2 regions of the Polaromonas sp. P1_E12 genome follow, and region 2 is predicted to be linked to the other one. Evidence: predicted binding sites of a transcription regulator. Region 2 holds the regulator's gene; the other holds the start of a gene.
The links. The regulator sigma-54, encoded in region 2, starts transcription at its own class of promoters, with help from an activator protein. The targets are predictions, from matches to a motif close to TGGCANGNAANCTGCTTT.
Positions count from the first base shown of each region.

Region 1 (7,644 bases), on a different contig from region 2:
CTCTGGATGGCGGCTTTGGATTTAACACGCTGAGCAACGGCGGCATCCAGTCGGCCGGTGCAGAACGTCTGGAAGGCTCGGTGGATCTCGCCGAAGTCACCGACAGCATGAAGGGGAAGATCACCTCTTATGTCCAGAACCGTGACCGCGGTTATTCGGCCCCAGGGCAGATTGGCATAGGCGGCGAGGCGGTCCGGCAGGCCGGTGCCGCTGCCGATGTGGAGCTTTCTCCGGGCACGCGCGTGCTGGTCAAGGCAGACAAGCGCGACGGCGATCTGCAGAATAACCAGAACGCCGAGCTTGCGGTGCGGCAGACGCTGAACAGCGAATGGGAAGTCGCTGTCGGGGTCCGTGCGGACGATCGTTCCAATGTCACGCCGAATGCCAGTCCGTTGCTTTCCCAGACCGGATCGCGCACGGATGCGCAGGTGAGGGCGGATTACCGGCCTGATCGTGCGGGTGGAAAACCCGGCGAAAAAGAAAACTGGGAAGCTTACGGTTACGTTCAGGGGACGCTGGAGCGTGACGATACGCGCGACCCCAACAACCGCGTCGGCCTGGGTGGCGCACTGCAAGTCAGCGAACGCGTGAAGCTCAGCGGCGAAGCATCCGGCGGCAGCATGGGCGCCGGCGGCAAGCTGGGCGCCGACTACCGCATCTCCGACCGGAGCAATGCCTATCTGGCGTACACGATGGAAACAGAAAGCCCGGATGTCGCGTGGCGCGGCCGCCAAGGGACGCTGGTCTCTGGTGCAAGCACCCGCGTGTCCGATCAATTGCGGGTGTTCGGCGAGGGCCGTGCAGTCAATGGGGCCGGCCCGCAAAGCTTGACGCAAGCCTTTGGCATGGACTGGTCGCCCAATGACCGCTGGAACTGGGGCGCCAAGGTCGAGTTCGGAACCGTGTCCGACCCATTGGCTGGTGACCTCAGGCGCCGTGCGCTCGGTGGCTCTGTCGGCTACAAAAAGGACAGCCTGAAATACGGCGGTAATCTTGAGTGGCGCAACGACCGGAGCAATGTGTCCGGCGAACGTACCACCTGGCTGATGCGCAACACGGTGGGCATGCAGGTGGACCCTGCCTGGCGCGTGCTGGGCAAGCTCAATGTCTCGCGTTCAAGCAACAGCCAGGGGGCCTTTGTCGACGGTAACTACCATGAGTTTGTGCTGGGCAGCGCCTACCGGCCGGTTGACAACGACCGCTGGAACACCCTGTTCAAGTACACCAACCTGCACAACGTGCCGACCGCGGGCCAGCTGACCCCTTCGGGCCAGGCGGCCGACTACGCGCAGCGCAGCCAGGTGTTTTCCGTCGACACGATTTACGACGTGAAGCCGTGGCTTTCCGTCGGCGCCAAATACGCGTTCCGCATCGGCGAGCTGAAAATGCCGGTTGCCGGCGGGGAGTGGTTCTCCAGCCGTGCTGATCTTCTGATCTTCCGGGCGGATCTTCACCTGGTCAAGGAGTGGGACGCCCTGATTGAATGGCGCAACCTGCGCGCCACGGAGGCGCAGGATGCAAAAGCCGGCATGCTCCTCGGTGTCTATCGCCACCTTGGCAAGGGGGTGAAGGTTGGGGTGGGATACAACTTCACCAAGTATTCCGATGACCTGACCGACCTGTCTTACCGCAGCCGGGGCTGGTTCCTGAATGTGCTTGCCACCTATTGAACGTTTGAAATTAACAGGCCTTCGCGCGGTTGTGCGGCGGCGGTCAATGGGCTGCCTTGAGCGCCCGGCGGTACTGCACGGCTTCCGCGACGTGGACGACCTGGACGGCCTGTGCGCCTGCGAGGTCGGCAATCGTCCTGGCCACTTTCAGGCAGCGATGAATGCTGCGGCCTGACCACCCTAACCGCGCTGCTGCTGTGTTCAGGAATTTCGCGGCCGCGTCATCGAGCTGGCATTGCGCATCAATGGCCTGGCCTTCCAGTGCCTGGTTGGTGGTGCCCTGCCGGGCAATAGCACGATCACGTGCCGTGGCAACCCGGGCCCTGATAACGGCGGTGGCCTCGCCCGGCGCCGCGTTGACCAGTTCATCGGCTGCGAGCGCACCCACCTCAACATGCAGGTCGATGCGGTCCAGCAGCGGGCCGCTGAGCTTGCCCTGGTAACGCGACACCTGTTCGGGCGAACAACGGCAAGCCCGCAAGCTCGAGCCGAGGTAACCGCAGGGGCAAGGGTTCATCGCTGCAACCAGCTGAAAGCGCGCCGGGAACTCGGCGCGCTGGGCGGCTCGCGAAATGGTGATGGTGCCGGACTCCAGCGGTTCACGCAGGGCTTCCAGGGCTGCCCGCGGAAACTCCGGAAGTTCATCCAGAAACAGGATGCCGCGGTGCGCCAGGGAAATTTCACCAGGCCGCGGCGGGGAACCACCACCGACAAGCGCAACGGCGCTGGCCGTGTGGTGCGGCGCGCAGGTGGGGCGTATCGCCCATTTGTCCAGCGTGAACCGGCCGCCCAGTGACGCCACCGCTGCGCTTTCCAGCGCTTCTTCGGTGGTCATGGCCGGCAGAAGGCCCGCAAAGCGCTGTGCCAGCATGGATTTTCCGGAGCCTGGGGCGCCCATCATCAGTACGCTGTGTCCGCCGGTCGCGGCAATTTCCAGGGCGCGTCGGGCCGCCGCCTGGCCTTTGACGTCGGCCAGATCAGGATACGGGGACTGCCCCGAAGGCACGATCGGCTTGACGCGAGACCAGCCTTCCCCTGCTTCGATCGGGGTGTCGCCCGGCAAAAATTGCCTCACCACATCGAGTAAATGGTGCGCCTGAAAGATTTCGGCGCCGGGGACCAACGCTGCTTCCTGGGCGCTGGCCTCCGGTAGCACCAGCTTCGGCAGCTTCTCGGCGGCCAGCCGTTCCGGGCGCGCCAGGGCGAGGCTCATGGCAAGCGCTCCCCGAATGGGCCGCAAGTCGCCGCCCAGCGACAACTCGCCGGCGAACTCATAGCCTTCCAGTTTGCGGGCGTCGATCTGGCCGCTGGCCGCCAGGATGCCGAGCGCGATGGGCAGGTCGAACCGGCCGGAATCCTTGGGAAGGTCGGCGGGTGCCAGATTGACCGTAATGCGTTTATTGGCGGGAAATTCCAGTCCGGCGTTCTGGATGGCCGAGCGCACGCGTTCACGCGCTTCCTTGACTTCCGTTTCCGCAAGCCCGACCAGCGTAAAGCTGGGCAAGCCGTTGGCAAGATGCACCTCCACCTGCACCGGCCTTGCTTCCAGGCCCAACAAGGCGCGGCTATGCACTAAAGACAAGCTCATTCGAAACTCCCTCCCTCAGAGGCGGCATCACAACTGAACCCGAGGCCATCCCGGGTTGCAGGCGCACCAGACCTTCACGTAAGACGAGTATCGCCTAGCGAGAGAAGCCACCCGCCGGTTCACCAGAAAGGTGTGCCCCACTGCATCCGATAGCGGCACTCACTTTCGTCCCGCGCATTTGCCTGGTTGTGTCAGTGCCGGGATCCGCCGTGGCATTCTTGCCGCCGATCTCCTGGTGCTGACCATCCCAGAAACGAACGTTGCAGAAGACCGCCGTGCACTAAAGACAGGCTTGGTGATGCTTTTTTGGTTTTATGCTCCAAAATTGTGCGCTTGAATGCCCTTTATTGGTGCATCGTATTCGGCGCAATTCGCGGAGGTTCGCTCGAAGTTCAGGGGCAGGCCGGTCATCCATGCAAAGCGTCTTTGGCACGTTACCTGCTAAGAAGTCCACGCAAGTTGCCAACCTTTGGAGCTTCTACGGAGACTCCATCAGCAATGACTCGTACAAAAGCCTTAATCCGGCTGAGGTGGTGCTTGACGATGCTGCTTCCCTATTCATCCCTGGAGGAAACCTGAAAATGAAACTCGTAACGGCCATCATTAAACCGTTCAAGCTGGACGAAGTGCGTGAAGCGCTTTCCGGCATTGGCGTGCAAGGCATTACTGTGACTGAAGTCAAAGGCTTCGGCCGCCAGAAAGGCCATACCGAGCTGTACCGCGGCGCCGAGTATGTCGTCGATTTTCTGCCCAAGGTCAAGATCGAAGCAGCAGTCTCCGACGAGCTGGTGGATCGCGTGATTGAAGCGGTTGAGGGCGCCGCCCGCACCGGCAAGATCGGCGACGGCAAGGTTTTTGTTTACAACCTCGAGCAGGTCGTGCGCATCCGTACCGGTGAAACCGGCAAGGAAGCGCTGTAAGGCTTACCCCAAAAAACGAAGAGAACATAGACATGAAAAAACTACTTGCCTCCCTTGTACTGGGACTGAGCCTGCTGACGACCGGCGCCGTGATGGCGCAGGCCCCGGCAGCTGCACCCGCCGCTTCCGCCGCAGAAGCCAAGCCGGCTGAAGCTGCTGCTTCCGCCGCCGCGCCTGCTGCAGCGACAGCACCCGCCGCTGCAGCAGCAGCCTCTGCACCGGCTGCCGCTGCGCCCGTTCCCAACAAAGGCGACACCGCCTGGATGATGGTTTCCACGCTGCTGGTCATCATGATGACCGTGCCCGGCCTGGCGCTGTTCTACGGCGGTCTGGTCCGCAGCAAGAACATGCTGTCGGTCCTGATGCAGGTCATGGTGACGTTCTCGATGATCGTCGTGCTGTGGTTTATCTATGGCTACAGTCTGGCCTTCACCGAAGGCAACGCCTTCTTCGGCGGCTTCGACCGGCTCTTCATGAAGGGCATCTGGGACAACGTTGCGGGCACCTTTGCCAATGGCGCCACCTTCAGCAAGGGTGTCGTGATCCCCGAGATCGTGTTCGCCGCCTTCCAGGCTACATTTGCCGGCATCACCTGCGCGCTGATCGTCGGCGCCTTTGCCGAACGCATCAAGTTCTCCGCAGTGCTGCTGTTCATGGCAATCTGGTTCACCTTCAGCTACGCACCTATCGCCCACATGGTCTGGTTCTGGATGGGCCCTGACGCCTACACCGGCAAGGAAGTCGCCGACGCCATGAGCGCCAAGGGCGGTTATATCTGGCAAATGGGCGCCCTGGATTTTGCGGGCGGTACTGTGGTGCACATCAACGCCGCTGTCGCCGGCCTGGTCGGCGCCTTCTGCATCGGCAAGCGTATCGGCTACGGCAAGGAAGCCATGGCCCCTCACAGCCTCACGCTAACCATGGTCGGTGCCGCATTGCTGTGGGTGGGCTGGTTCGGCTTCAACGCCGGCTCCGCCCTGGAAGCCAACGGCTTCGCCGCCCTGGCCTTCATCAATACGCTGGGTGCTACCGCTGCCGCTGTGCTGGCATGGTGCGTCGGTGAGGCGCTGATGCGCGGCAAGGCCTCGATGCTGGGCGCAGCGTCCGGCGCCGTCGCCGGCCTGGTGGCCATCACGCCCGCAGCCGGCAACGTCGGCATCGGCGGCGGCCTGATCATCGGCCTGATCGCCGGCTTCGCCTGCCTCTGGGGTGTGAACGGCCTGAAGAAACTGCTGGGCGCCGATGATTCGCTCGACGTGTTCGGCGTGCATGGCGTGGGCGGTATTCTGGGCGCGCTGCTTACCGGCGTTTTCAACTCGCCAGCTTTGGGTGGCCCAAGCTTCGTGGGTGACTGGGTGACCGCCACGGCCGTGACGCCTGACGCTTACACCATCGCCGGCCAGGTCTGGATTCAGGCCAAGGCCGTGCTGATCACCATCGTCTGGTCCGGTGTGGTTTCCTTCATCGCCTTCAAGGTGGTTGACCTCACGATCGGCCTGCGCGTCAGCGAAGAAGACGAACGCGAAGGCCTGGACATCACCTCGCATGGTGAGACCGCCTACAACCGTTAATTCATAGTCAGACGAATTCGGGCTGCCCCAGGGCAGCCCCCTGATTGAGTATCTCCTTTGGATGTTCAGCCCGCTGGCGCAAGCCGGTGGGCTGTTTTTTTTGGCGCGTGCCTTGTGGGCGTTGCATGATCGCCGGGATTGGGTTGCGGGGGCGTTTCCGGCTGTGGCCCTGCCGGTGCTAACCTTGGGTGCCTATCCACTTTTCAGCCTTTCAAGGAACGCCGCATGACATGGCAAACCGTTGTTGCACAACCCAGTGAACTGGGTGAATCGCCGTTCTGGCATCCCGACGAGCAAATGCTGTATTGGGTTGACATTCCAGGCCGGCAGATTCACCGCTGCAACGTCTTTATGGGGACGGTACAAAGCTGGCCCATGCCGTCGGAGCCCGGCAGCATTGCGCCGGCCCGTACACAGGGGCAAGGCAGTGGCCTGGTGATCGCATTGCGCGACGGCATTTACCGCGCCCGCGAGTGGGGCGCCGAACTCCAGCAACTCATGCGGGCCGGCCATGACACTGCCACGACGCGGTTCAACGACGGCAAGGCCGATCCGCGCGGCCGCTTCTGGGCCGGCACGATGTACGAACCACGGGACAAGTCCGTGGCCGAGCTTTTTTCCATCGACTGCCGCAACAGCCTTGTGCCTGCGGTAGAACGCAAGGCAGGCGGCGCCATCATCGCCAATGGCCTGGCGTGGTCGCCGGACGCCGCAACCGTGTACTGGACGGACACCCCCACGCACACCACACATGCCTGGGACTGGGATGCCGACAGCAACGCCATGGCAAACCGCCGCGTTTTCCACCAATGGCCCGGCAAACCCGCCGGCTGGCAGTTCGGCATGCCCGGTTACGGCGGGCGGCCCGACGGCGCTGCGGTGGATATCCAGGGCAACTACTGGGTGGCCATGTTTGAAGGTGCGCGCCTTCTCAAGCTGTCGCCGGCAGGAGAGTTGCTGGCTGAAATTCCCGTGCCGGCGCAATGCCCGACCATGCCGTGCTTTGGCGGCGACGACCTGCAAACGCTTTACATCACCACGGCACGCTACAACCGGCCGGCTGCCGAGCTGCAGGCCTATCCCGAGTCGGGCTGCGTGTTTTCGATGCGGGTGGATGTGCCCGGCTTGCCGGTGAATTTTTTCGAGGATTGAGCTTCGCCTCTGAAAAAACCGAACAGGCGGCATGCAAAAAGATCAACTCCCCAGGCGCGATACCCACGTACCATCCCAGCCATGCCTTCAGATACCGATGATGTGATGGAGTCCCTGCGCGGGCGAATACGCACTGCCGCTGCCGCCGGTACGCCGCTGCGTATTCGGGGTGGCGGCACCAAGGACTTCTACGGCCAATCCCTGGAAGGTGACATCCTCGACATGACGCCATACGCGGGTGTGATCAGCTACGAACCCAGTGAACTGGTCGTGACTGCGCGCGCCGGCACGCCGCTGGCTGAACTCGAAACCTTGCTGGCGGCCCAGGGCCAGTGCCTGCCCTTCGAGCCGCCGCGTTTTGACGATTCTGGGGCAAAAGCCACCGTGGGCGGCATGGTCGCCAGCGGCCTGAGCGGGCCGGCACGCGCCAGCGTGGGCGCGGTGCGTGATTACATGCTGGGCCTCAAGCTCATCAACGGGCGTGGCGAACTGCTCACGTTTGGCGGGCAGGTCATGAAAAATGTGGCGGGTTATGACGTCTCACGGCTCATGGCGGGTGCCCTGGGTACCTTGGGCGTGCTCACTGAAGTGAGCCTCAAGGTGCTGCCGGTGGCGCCTGCCGAGGCCACCCTGCGTTTTGAATGCAGCCAGGCGCAGGCGCTTGACTGGCTGAACGCCTGGGGCGGTCGGCCCTTACCGCTCAACGCGAGCTGCTGGTCGGAAGAAGCCGACATCGGTACGCT
Region 1 is NZ_JBFUBB010000004.1:83,326-90,969, reverse strand. It holds gene AC1D13_RS12995 (OmpA family protein) at 1-1,670, shown strand, start outside; gene AC1D13_RS12990 (YifB family Mg chelatase-like AAA ATPase) at 1,714-3,258, opposite strand; gene glnK (P-II family nitrogen regulator) at 3,840-4,178, shown strand; gene AC1D13_RS12980 (ammonium transporter) at 4,211-5,749, shown strand; gene AC1D13_RS12975 (SMP-30/gluconolactonase/LRE family protein) at 5,975-6,901, shown strand; gene glcE (glycolate oxidase subunit GlcE) at 6,983-7,644, shown strand, end outside.
Region 1: the regulator sigma-54 is predicted to act here: its motif matches at 3,686-3,703, upstream of glnK (P-II family nitrogen regulator).

Region 2 (7,644 bases):
GCCGCCATGCAGCTGGCCAAGCCGCTCAAGCTCAACCCGCGCCAGGTGGCCGAAAGCCTGCGCGCCAACCTGCTCAAGAAGCCCGCGTTTGAACGCTGGGTAGACGCCATCGAAATCGCCGGCCCCGGTTTCATCAACATCCGCCTCAAGCCCGCCGCCAAGCAGGAGACCGTGCGCGAAGTGCTGGCCGCCGGCGCGCAGTTCGGCGTGCAGCCGGCCGACCCGGCCCGCAAGATGATCGTCGAGTTCGTCTCGGCCAACCCGACCGGCCCGCTGCATGTGGGCCACGGCCGCCAGGCCGCGCTGGGCGATGCGATCTGCAACCTGTTCGCCACGCAAGGCGCCAAGGTCTGGCGCGAGTTCTATTACAACGACGCGGGCGTGCAGATCCAGACCCTGGCCACCAGCACACAGGCGCGCGCCAAAGGCATCAAGCCCGGTGACGCCGGCTGGCCCGAGTCGGCCTACAACGGCGACTACATCGCCGACATCGCGGCCGACTTTCTGGCCAAAAAGACCGTCAAGTCGGACGACCGCGAATACACCGCCTCGGGCGACGTGGAAGACATGGACTCGATACGCCAGTTCGCCGTGGCCTATCTGCGCCACGAGCAGGACCTGGACTTGAAGGCCTTCTCGGTGAAGTTCGACAACTACTACCTTGAGTCCAGCCTGTACAGCTCGGGCCGTGTCGATAGCGCCGTGGCCAGACTGAAAGAGGCCGGCAAGACCTACGAGCAGGATGGCGCGCTGTGGCTGAAGTCGACCGACTACGGCGACGACAAAGACCGCGTGATGAAAAAGAGCGACGGCAGCTACACCTACTTCGTCCCCGACGTGGCCTACCACCTGGCCAAGTGGGAGCGCGGCTTCGGCAAGGCCATCAACATCCAGGGCATGGACCACCACGGCACCATTGCCCGCGTGCGCGCCGGGCTGCAGGCCGCCGGCGAAGGCATTCCCCAGGGCTACCCCGACTACGTCCTGCACACCATGGTGCGCGTGGTGCGCAACGGCGAAGAGGTCAAAATTTCCAAGCGCGCCGGAAGCTACGTCACCTTGCGCGACCTGATCGAATGGACCAGCGCCGACGCCGTGCGCTTCTTTTTGCTCAGCCGCAAGCCGGACACCGAATACATCTTCGACATTGACCTGGCGCTGGCCAAAAACAATGAAAACCCGGTGTATTACGTGCAGTACGCGCATGCGCGCATCTGCTCCATCCTCACCACCTGGGCCGGCCAGGGTGGCGACGAAGCCAGCCTCAAAGCTGTCGACCTCTCGGCGCTGGACAGCCCGCAGGCGCAGTCATTGATGCTGCTGCTGGCCAAGTACCCCGACATGCTGACCAACGCGGCTGACGGATTTGCACCGCACGACGTGGCTTTTTACCTTCGTGAGCTGGCGGCCAGTTATCACAGCTATTACGATGCCGAGCGCATCCTGGTGGACGACGAAGCTGTGAAGCTTGCCCGTCTGGCGCTGGTCGCCGCGACTGCGCAGGTGTTGCACAATGGCCTCGCGGTGCTGGGCGTGAGCGCCCCGCGCAAGATGTAAACGGTGGCGAAAACCATGCGAATTTCAGGACAAGGCAATGAACGTGGGCAAGGTATGAATACACAACGAGGCGGAACCCTGTTGGGGTTGATCATTGGCGCGCTGATCGGCCTGGGCGCGGCGCTGGCGGTAGCGGTTTACATCACCAAGGTGCCGGTTCCTTTCATGAACAAGAGCCAGGCACGCAACCCCGACAGCGATGCTGTTGAAGCCAAGAAAAACAAGGACTGGAACCCGAACGCCCCGCTGGCCGGCAAAAACCAGCCCAAGCCGCCTCCTCCGGCAGCGGTTGAAGTGCCTGGTGTTCCAGTACCCGACCCCTCCGCCGGAGCCACCCCCAAGGCCGCCGCTTCAGCGCCGGCCAAAGTGGCCAAACCAGCGCCTGCCGATCCGCTGGGCGATCTGGCAAAGGCCAAGGTCGAAGGCCTGTCATCCGGTCCGGGAGCGGATCCCTTCAGCTATTTCATTCAGGCCGGTGCCTTTCGCACGCCGGAAGATGCGGAACAGCAACGCGCCAAGTTGCTGCTGCTGGGCATGCAGGCCAAAGTGACGGAACGCGAGCAGGCTGGCCGCACCGTGTACCGCGTGCGTCTTGGCCCTTTCGACAAGAAGGAAGATGCCGACAAGGCCAAGGAGCGCCTGGACAACAATTCCATTGAAACCGCGCTGGTCCGGGTCCAGCGCTGAAGCCCTCATCCAACGATAGGCTGAACTTTTCACGAGGCTGGTGTACAAACCCCTATACCCCGCGCCACGAGGCATCCGCCAGAGGGGCGGTTTCCGGGCTATTTCTGTCATTCCAGGAGAAAAATCTGATGCAACGCCGTGAGTTTTCGTTTTCAGCCGCCGCCCTGGGCGGCATCGCCGCCCTGCCCACCCTGGCACAAGCCCAGGCCAAGGCCTTCAAGGACGGCGAGGATTACCTGACGCTGGACAAGCCGGCGCCGACCGAAGCCGCCGCCGGCCGGGTCGAGGTGGTGGAATTCTTCTGGTACAACTGCCCCCATTGCAACGCCTTCGAGCCGCAATTCGAAGCCTGGATGAAGCAGATCCCCAAGGACGTGTCCGTGCGGCGTGTTCCAGTGTCCTTCCGGCCCGATTTCGAACCTCAGCAGCGCCTGTATTACGTGCTTGAGGCCATGGGAAAAATTGAGGAACTTCACAAGAAGGTGTTTGCCACGATTCATGTGGAAAAACAACCGCTTAACACGCCCGAGCTGATAGCTGCATGGGCTGAAAAGCAGGGCCTCAACAAGGCCAAATTCGTTGAGTTCTACAACTCCTTTTCGGTCGCCTCCAAGGCGCGCAAGGCCACACAGCTGCAGGACAGCTACAAAGTGGCCGGCGTGCCGTCGCTGGGTATCGCCGGGCGTTATTACACCTCGTCGGACCAAACCCAAACCATGACCCGCGCGCTGCAGGTCACAGATCACCTGATCGCCCAATCCCGCAAGGCCAAATAAAGAAAGCGCCCGCGGCCGTGCGCCGCGCCAAACACCGGCTCAAAAAACCCGCCCGATTTCCGGCGGGTTTTTTTATGCCCCTAATATTCCCCGTGCAAGCCATTCCCGCAGCTGGCATGGCTACAATGACCCAACACCAAGCAGCAAGATTCGTGCCTTATGAAACACCCCATTTTTTCCCTCATCCTGCCGGTCATCCTGGCGCTGGGGTCGGCTTTCCCGGCCGCTGCCGAAAAAGCTGATCGGGACAAACCCATGAACGCGGAGGCAGATGCCCTGCGTTATGACGACCTGAAGCAAACCAGCGTTTTTACCGGCAATGTGGTGATCACCAAGGGAACGACCATCGTGCGCGGCGAGCGCGTTGACGTCATGCAGGATCCCGAGGGCTACCAGCAGGCGGTGTCCGTCGCGGCGCCCGGCAAGCTGGCGTTTTACCGGAAAAAGCGTGACGGCGTAGACGAGTACATCGAAGGCGAAGGCGAACGCATTGAATATGACAGCCGCGCCGACCTGGTGAAGTTCATCAAGCGGGCGGTGGTGCGCCGCTACAACGGTGCCACCCTGGTGGACGAAACCACCGGCAGCCTGATTGTTTATGACAACAACACCGACGTCTTCACCGTGGATGGGGGCGCGCAAAACCGTACGGCCAGCAACCCCACGGGGCGGGTTCGCGCCATGCTGTCACCCCGCGCGACAGCCTCGGCACCCGTTGCGGCACCGCCCGCGGGCCCAGCCCCGGTTCTGCGCCCCAGCACGACGCTGGGCAATGAAAAGAACTAGAAAGACCTGCACAGATGGATGTGGTGACTGACACTTCAGCGGCCCCGGCCGCTCCTGCCCTGACCCCCAGCCGCCTTGTTGCGCAAGGTCTGCAAAAATCGTACGGCAGCCGCAAGGTGGTGCAGGACGTTTCGCTGTCCGTGCAAAAAGGCGAAGTCGTGGGCCTGCTGGGCCCCAACGGCGCGGGCAAAACGACCTCGTTCTACATGATCGTGGGCCTGGTGCGCGCCGATGCAGGCGAAATTTCCATCGACGGCGAGTCGGTCGAGCACATGCCGATTCACCTGCGTGCCCGCCTGGGCCTGAGCTACCTGCCGCAGGAAGCGTCGATTTTCCGCAAGCTCACGGTGGAAGAAAACGTGCGTGCCGTGCTGGAGCTGCAGCTCGACAAAACCGGAAAACCGCTGGGGCGCGCAGACATCGAGTCGCGGCTCGACGCCCTGCTGCAGGATTTGCGGGTAGATCATTTGCGCAACTCACCGGCACCGGCGCTCTCGGGCGGCGAGCGCCGCCGGGTCGAAATCGCGCGGGCGCTGGCAACCCAGCCGCGCTTCATCCTGCTGGATGAGCCCTTTGCCGGTATCGACCCCATTGCCGTAATCGAAATCCAGCGCATCATCGGTTTCCTCAAATCGCGCGGCATCGGCGTGCTGATCACCGACCACAACGTGCGTGAAACACTGGGCATTTGCGACCACGCCTACATCATCAGCGACGGCCACGTGCTGGCGCAAGGCACACCGTCCGAGATCGTGAATAACGCCGATGTGCGCCGCGTCTATCTCGGCGAACACTTCAAGATGTAGAACATGGTTCCCCCCTGTTGTCGCTCACTTCGTGTAGCTCCCTCTCCCCCTCCGGGGACGGCGCCTGCGGCCTGGCAAAGCCAGTTCCGCGGCGCCCGCTGGTTAAAGACGTATTGCCTCAACCTTCCGCAAGTTTGAAAATCCAGTGAAACAAGGTCTGTCACTCCGCGTCTCGCAGCATCTTGCGCTGACACCTCAACTACAGCAGTCGATCCGGCTGTTGCAGCTGTCGACGCTTGAGTTGAGCCAGGAGGTCGAGCAGATGCTCGACGAAAACCCGTTTCTGGAAGTGTCGGAAGAGACGGCGGTGCGCGAAGAGTTTGGGCTGGAGCACATCAACACGCCGGTAAGCCAGGACAGCCGCGAGTTTGAATCTGCTACGGATTCGATAGCTGGCGGCGCAGACGAGACTAGCGCTACAGCCCCGAATGACGCAGAAGTCAGTGCGGAGCCCAAGCTCGAGGAAAGCTGGGAAGGCGATGGCACGGTAGAAACCACGCCCGACGACAGCGAGTGGGGAAGCGACGCACCGGCGCGCAAGAACAACAATGAAGAGAGCGAAGCCGAGGCCTCCGACCTCACGGGCAGCCATGAGTCGCTGCAGGACCACCTGCACCGGCAATCGCTGAGCTTGCGCCTGTCGGAGGAAGACCGTGCCGCGCTGCACTTCCTCATTGAATCGCTCAACGACGACGGCTACCTTGAAGACAGCCTGGCGTCGCTCGCGGCCGGTCTTGCAAGAGATGACATGGCGCAGGCGGAAGAACTGGAGCAGCGTTTTGCGATGGCGCTCAAGCTGCTGCACCACATGGAGCCTGCCGGTGTCGGTGCGCGCAACCTGGCGGAATGCCTGAGCCTGCAGCTGCTGGACTGCAAGGACTGCGAAGAAACCCGCGCAGCCATTGCCATGTGCAAGCAACCGATGGAGCTGCTGGCCAAGCGCGACGTGAAACGCCTGTCGCACCTGTGCGGTTTCACCGAAGCCGCCATCAAGGGCGCGATCACGGTGATAGGCCGGCTCGATCCCAAGCCCGGGCGCCGCTTCGTGAACGTGGAGCGCAACCTGATCGTGCCCGACGTCATCGTCATCAAGTCGGGCCGGGGCTTCAAGGTTTCGCTCAATGGCGACGTCATGCCGCGCCTGCGCGTGCACGACATTTATGCCAATGCCCTCAAGCAGCACAAGGGCCAGGGCGGCCAGGCGCTGCAGCAGCGCCTGCAGGAGGCCCGCTGGTTCATCAAGAACATCCAGCAGCGCTTTGACACCATCCTGCGCGTGAGCAGTGCGATTGTGGAACGGCAGAAAAATTTCTTCACGCACGGTGAACTCGCCATGCGCCCGCTGGTGCTGCGCGAAATCGCCGACGAGCTGGGCCTGCACGAGTCCACCATCTCCCGCGTGACCACGGCCAAGTACATGGGCACCCCTTTCGGCACCTTTGAGCTCAAGTATTTCTTCGGCTCCGCGCTCGGCACCGAAACCGGCGGCAATGCTTCCAGCACGGCGGTACGCGCGCTCATCAAACAATTTGTCTCGTCCGAAAGCCTCAAGAAACCGCTCAGCGACAACCAGATTTCCGAAATGCTCAAGGAGCAGGGCATTGAATGCGCACGCCGCACCGTGGCCAAGTACCGCGAAGCCCTGCGCATAGCGCCCGCCAACCTGCGCAAATCACTCTAGCCGCCCAATCAGGCCGCGCTGCCCGTCCCTCAAAGTCAGTCATGAATCAACTCCAATTGTTTTTACCGTGCGCCGCAGGCGTCGAAACCCTGCTGGCCACCGAGGTCAAGCGTGTCACCGGGATCGACGGCAAAGCCTGGCGCGCCGGCGTGCAGCTGCAGGCGTCGTGGCGCGACGCGTTGCAGCTCAACCTGCACAGCCGGCTGGCGCAGCGTGTACTGATCGAGCTGCAGCACAACCAGTACCGCAGTGAGCAAGACCTCTACAACGCTGCTGCCAACGTGGCCTGGGAAATCTGGTTCACGCCCAAGCAGACCTTCAAGGTCGAGATCACCGCCCAGCACAGCCCGCTGCAAAGCCTGAACTTCGCGGCGCTGAAGATCAAAGACGCGATCGCCGACCGCTTTCGCGCCAAGTTCGACGACGTGCGCCCCAGCGTCGACACGCGCTGGCCCGACGTGCGCGTCTACGTGCACCTGACGACGGACACCGTCACGGTCTACATCGACACCTCGGGTGAGCCGCTCTTCAAGCGCGGTTGGCGCGAAGACAAGGGTGATGCCCCGCTGAAGGAAACCCTGGCCGCCGCCATGATTGCCGCCAGCGGATGGGATCAGCTCTGTAAAGAAGGCGTGCCGCTCTATGACCCCTGCTGCGGCTCGGGCACCATCGCGATTGAAGCCGCGCAGATCGCGTGCAACATCGCACCCGGCATCAACCGCCGTTTTGCCTTTCAGAAATACCTGCCCTTTCAGGGCCACGTGTGGGACGGCCTCCTCGACCAGGCGGAAGCCGCCATCACCGAGCCCACGGCCAAGGTGTTCGGCAGCGACGTGTCTTTCCGCATGGTTGACTTTGCCGAGCGCAATGCCGAACGTGCCGGTGTGGCCAATGCGGTGGAATTCCGCGGCGGCGACGCGCTGCAGCGTATGCCACCTGCGCCTTCGGGCGTGATGCTGGTGAACCCGCCTTACGGCGAACGGATCGATGTGGCAGGCGTGGCCGGCATCACCGGCCTGCAGGGACGCGACCAGCGCCGCCAGCAAGGACATGCCGAAGGACGCGTGCAGCAGGACCACCGCAACCAACCCATTGACGAATTCGGCCAGCCGCTGAACCGGGACAGCGGTGATCGGGGTGACACACGTGAAGAACCCGCCTTCGAGACATCGCGCGACCGCTCGGCCAATCCCGGCCGCGAACAGGCACAAAACGCCTGGGGCGAAGAAGCGACGGAGTTTTTTCCGCAACTGGCCGCGCACTGGAAGAAAAACTACGCCGGCTGGACCGCTCACGTGCTCACGCCCGACCTCAAACTGCCGGGCAAGATGCGCCTGAAAGAATCGCGGCG
Region 2 is NZ_JBFUBB010000008.1:104,122-111,765, forward strand. It holds gene argS (arginine--tRNA ligase) at 1-1,557, shown strand, start outside; gene AC1D13_RS20820 (SPOR domain-containing protein) at 1,612-2,244, shown strand; gene AC1D13_RS20825 (thiol:disulfide interchange protein DsbA/DsbL) at 2,373-3,020, shown strand; gene lptA (lipopolysaccharide transport periplasmic protein LptA) at 3,180-3,806, shown strand; gene lptB (LPS export ABC transporter ATP-binding protein) at 3,821-4,612, shown strand; gene AC1D13_RS20840 (RNA polymerase factor sigma-54) at 4,758-6,293, shown strand; gene AC1D13_RS20845 (THUMP domain-containing class I SAM-dependent RNA methyltransferase) at 6,335-7,644, shown strand, end outside.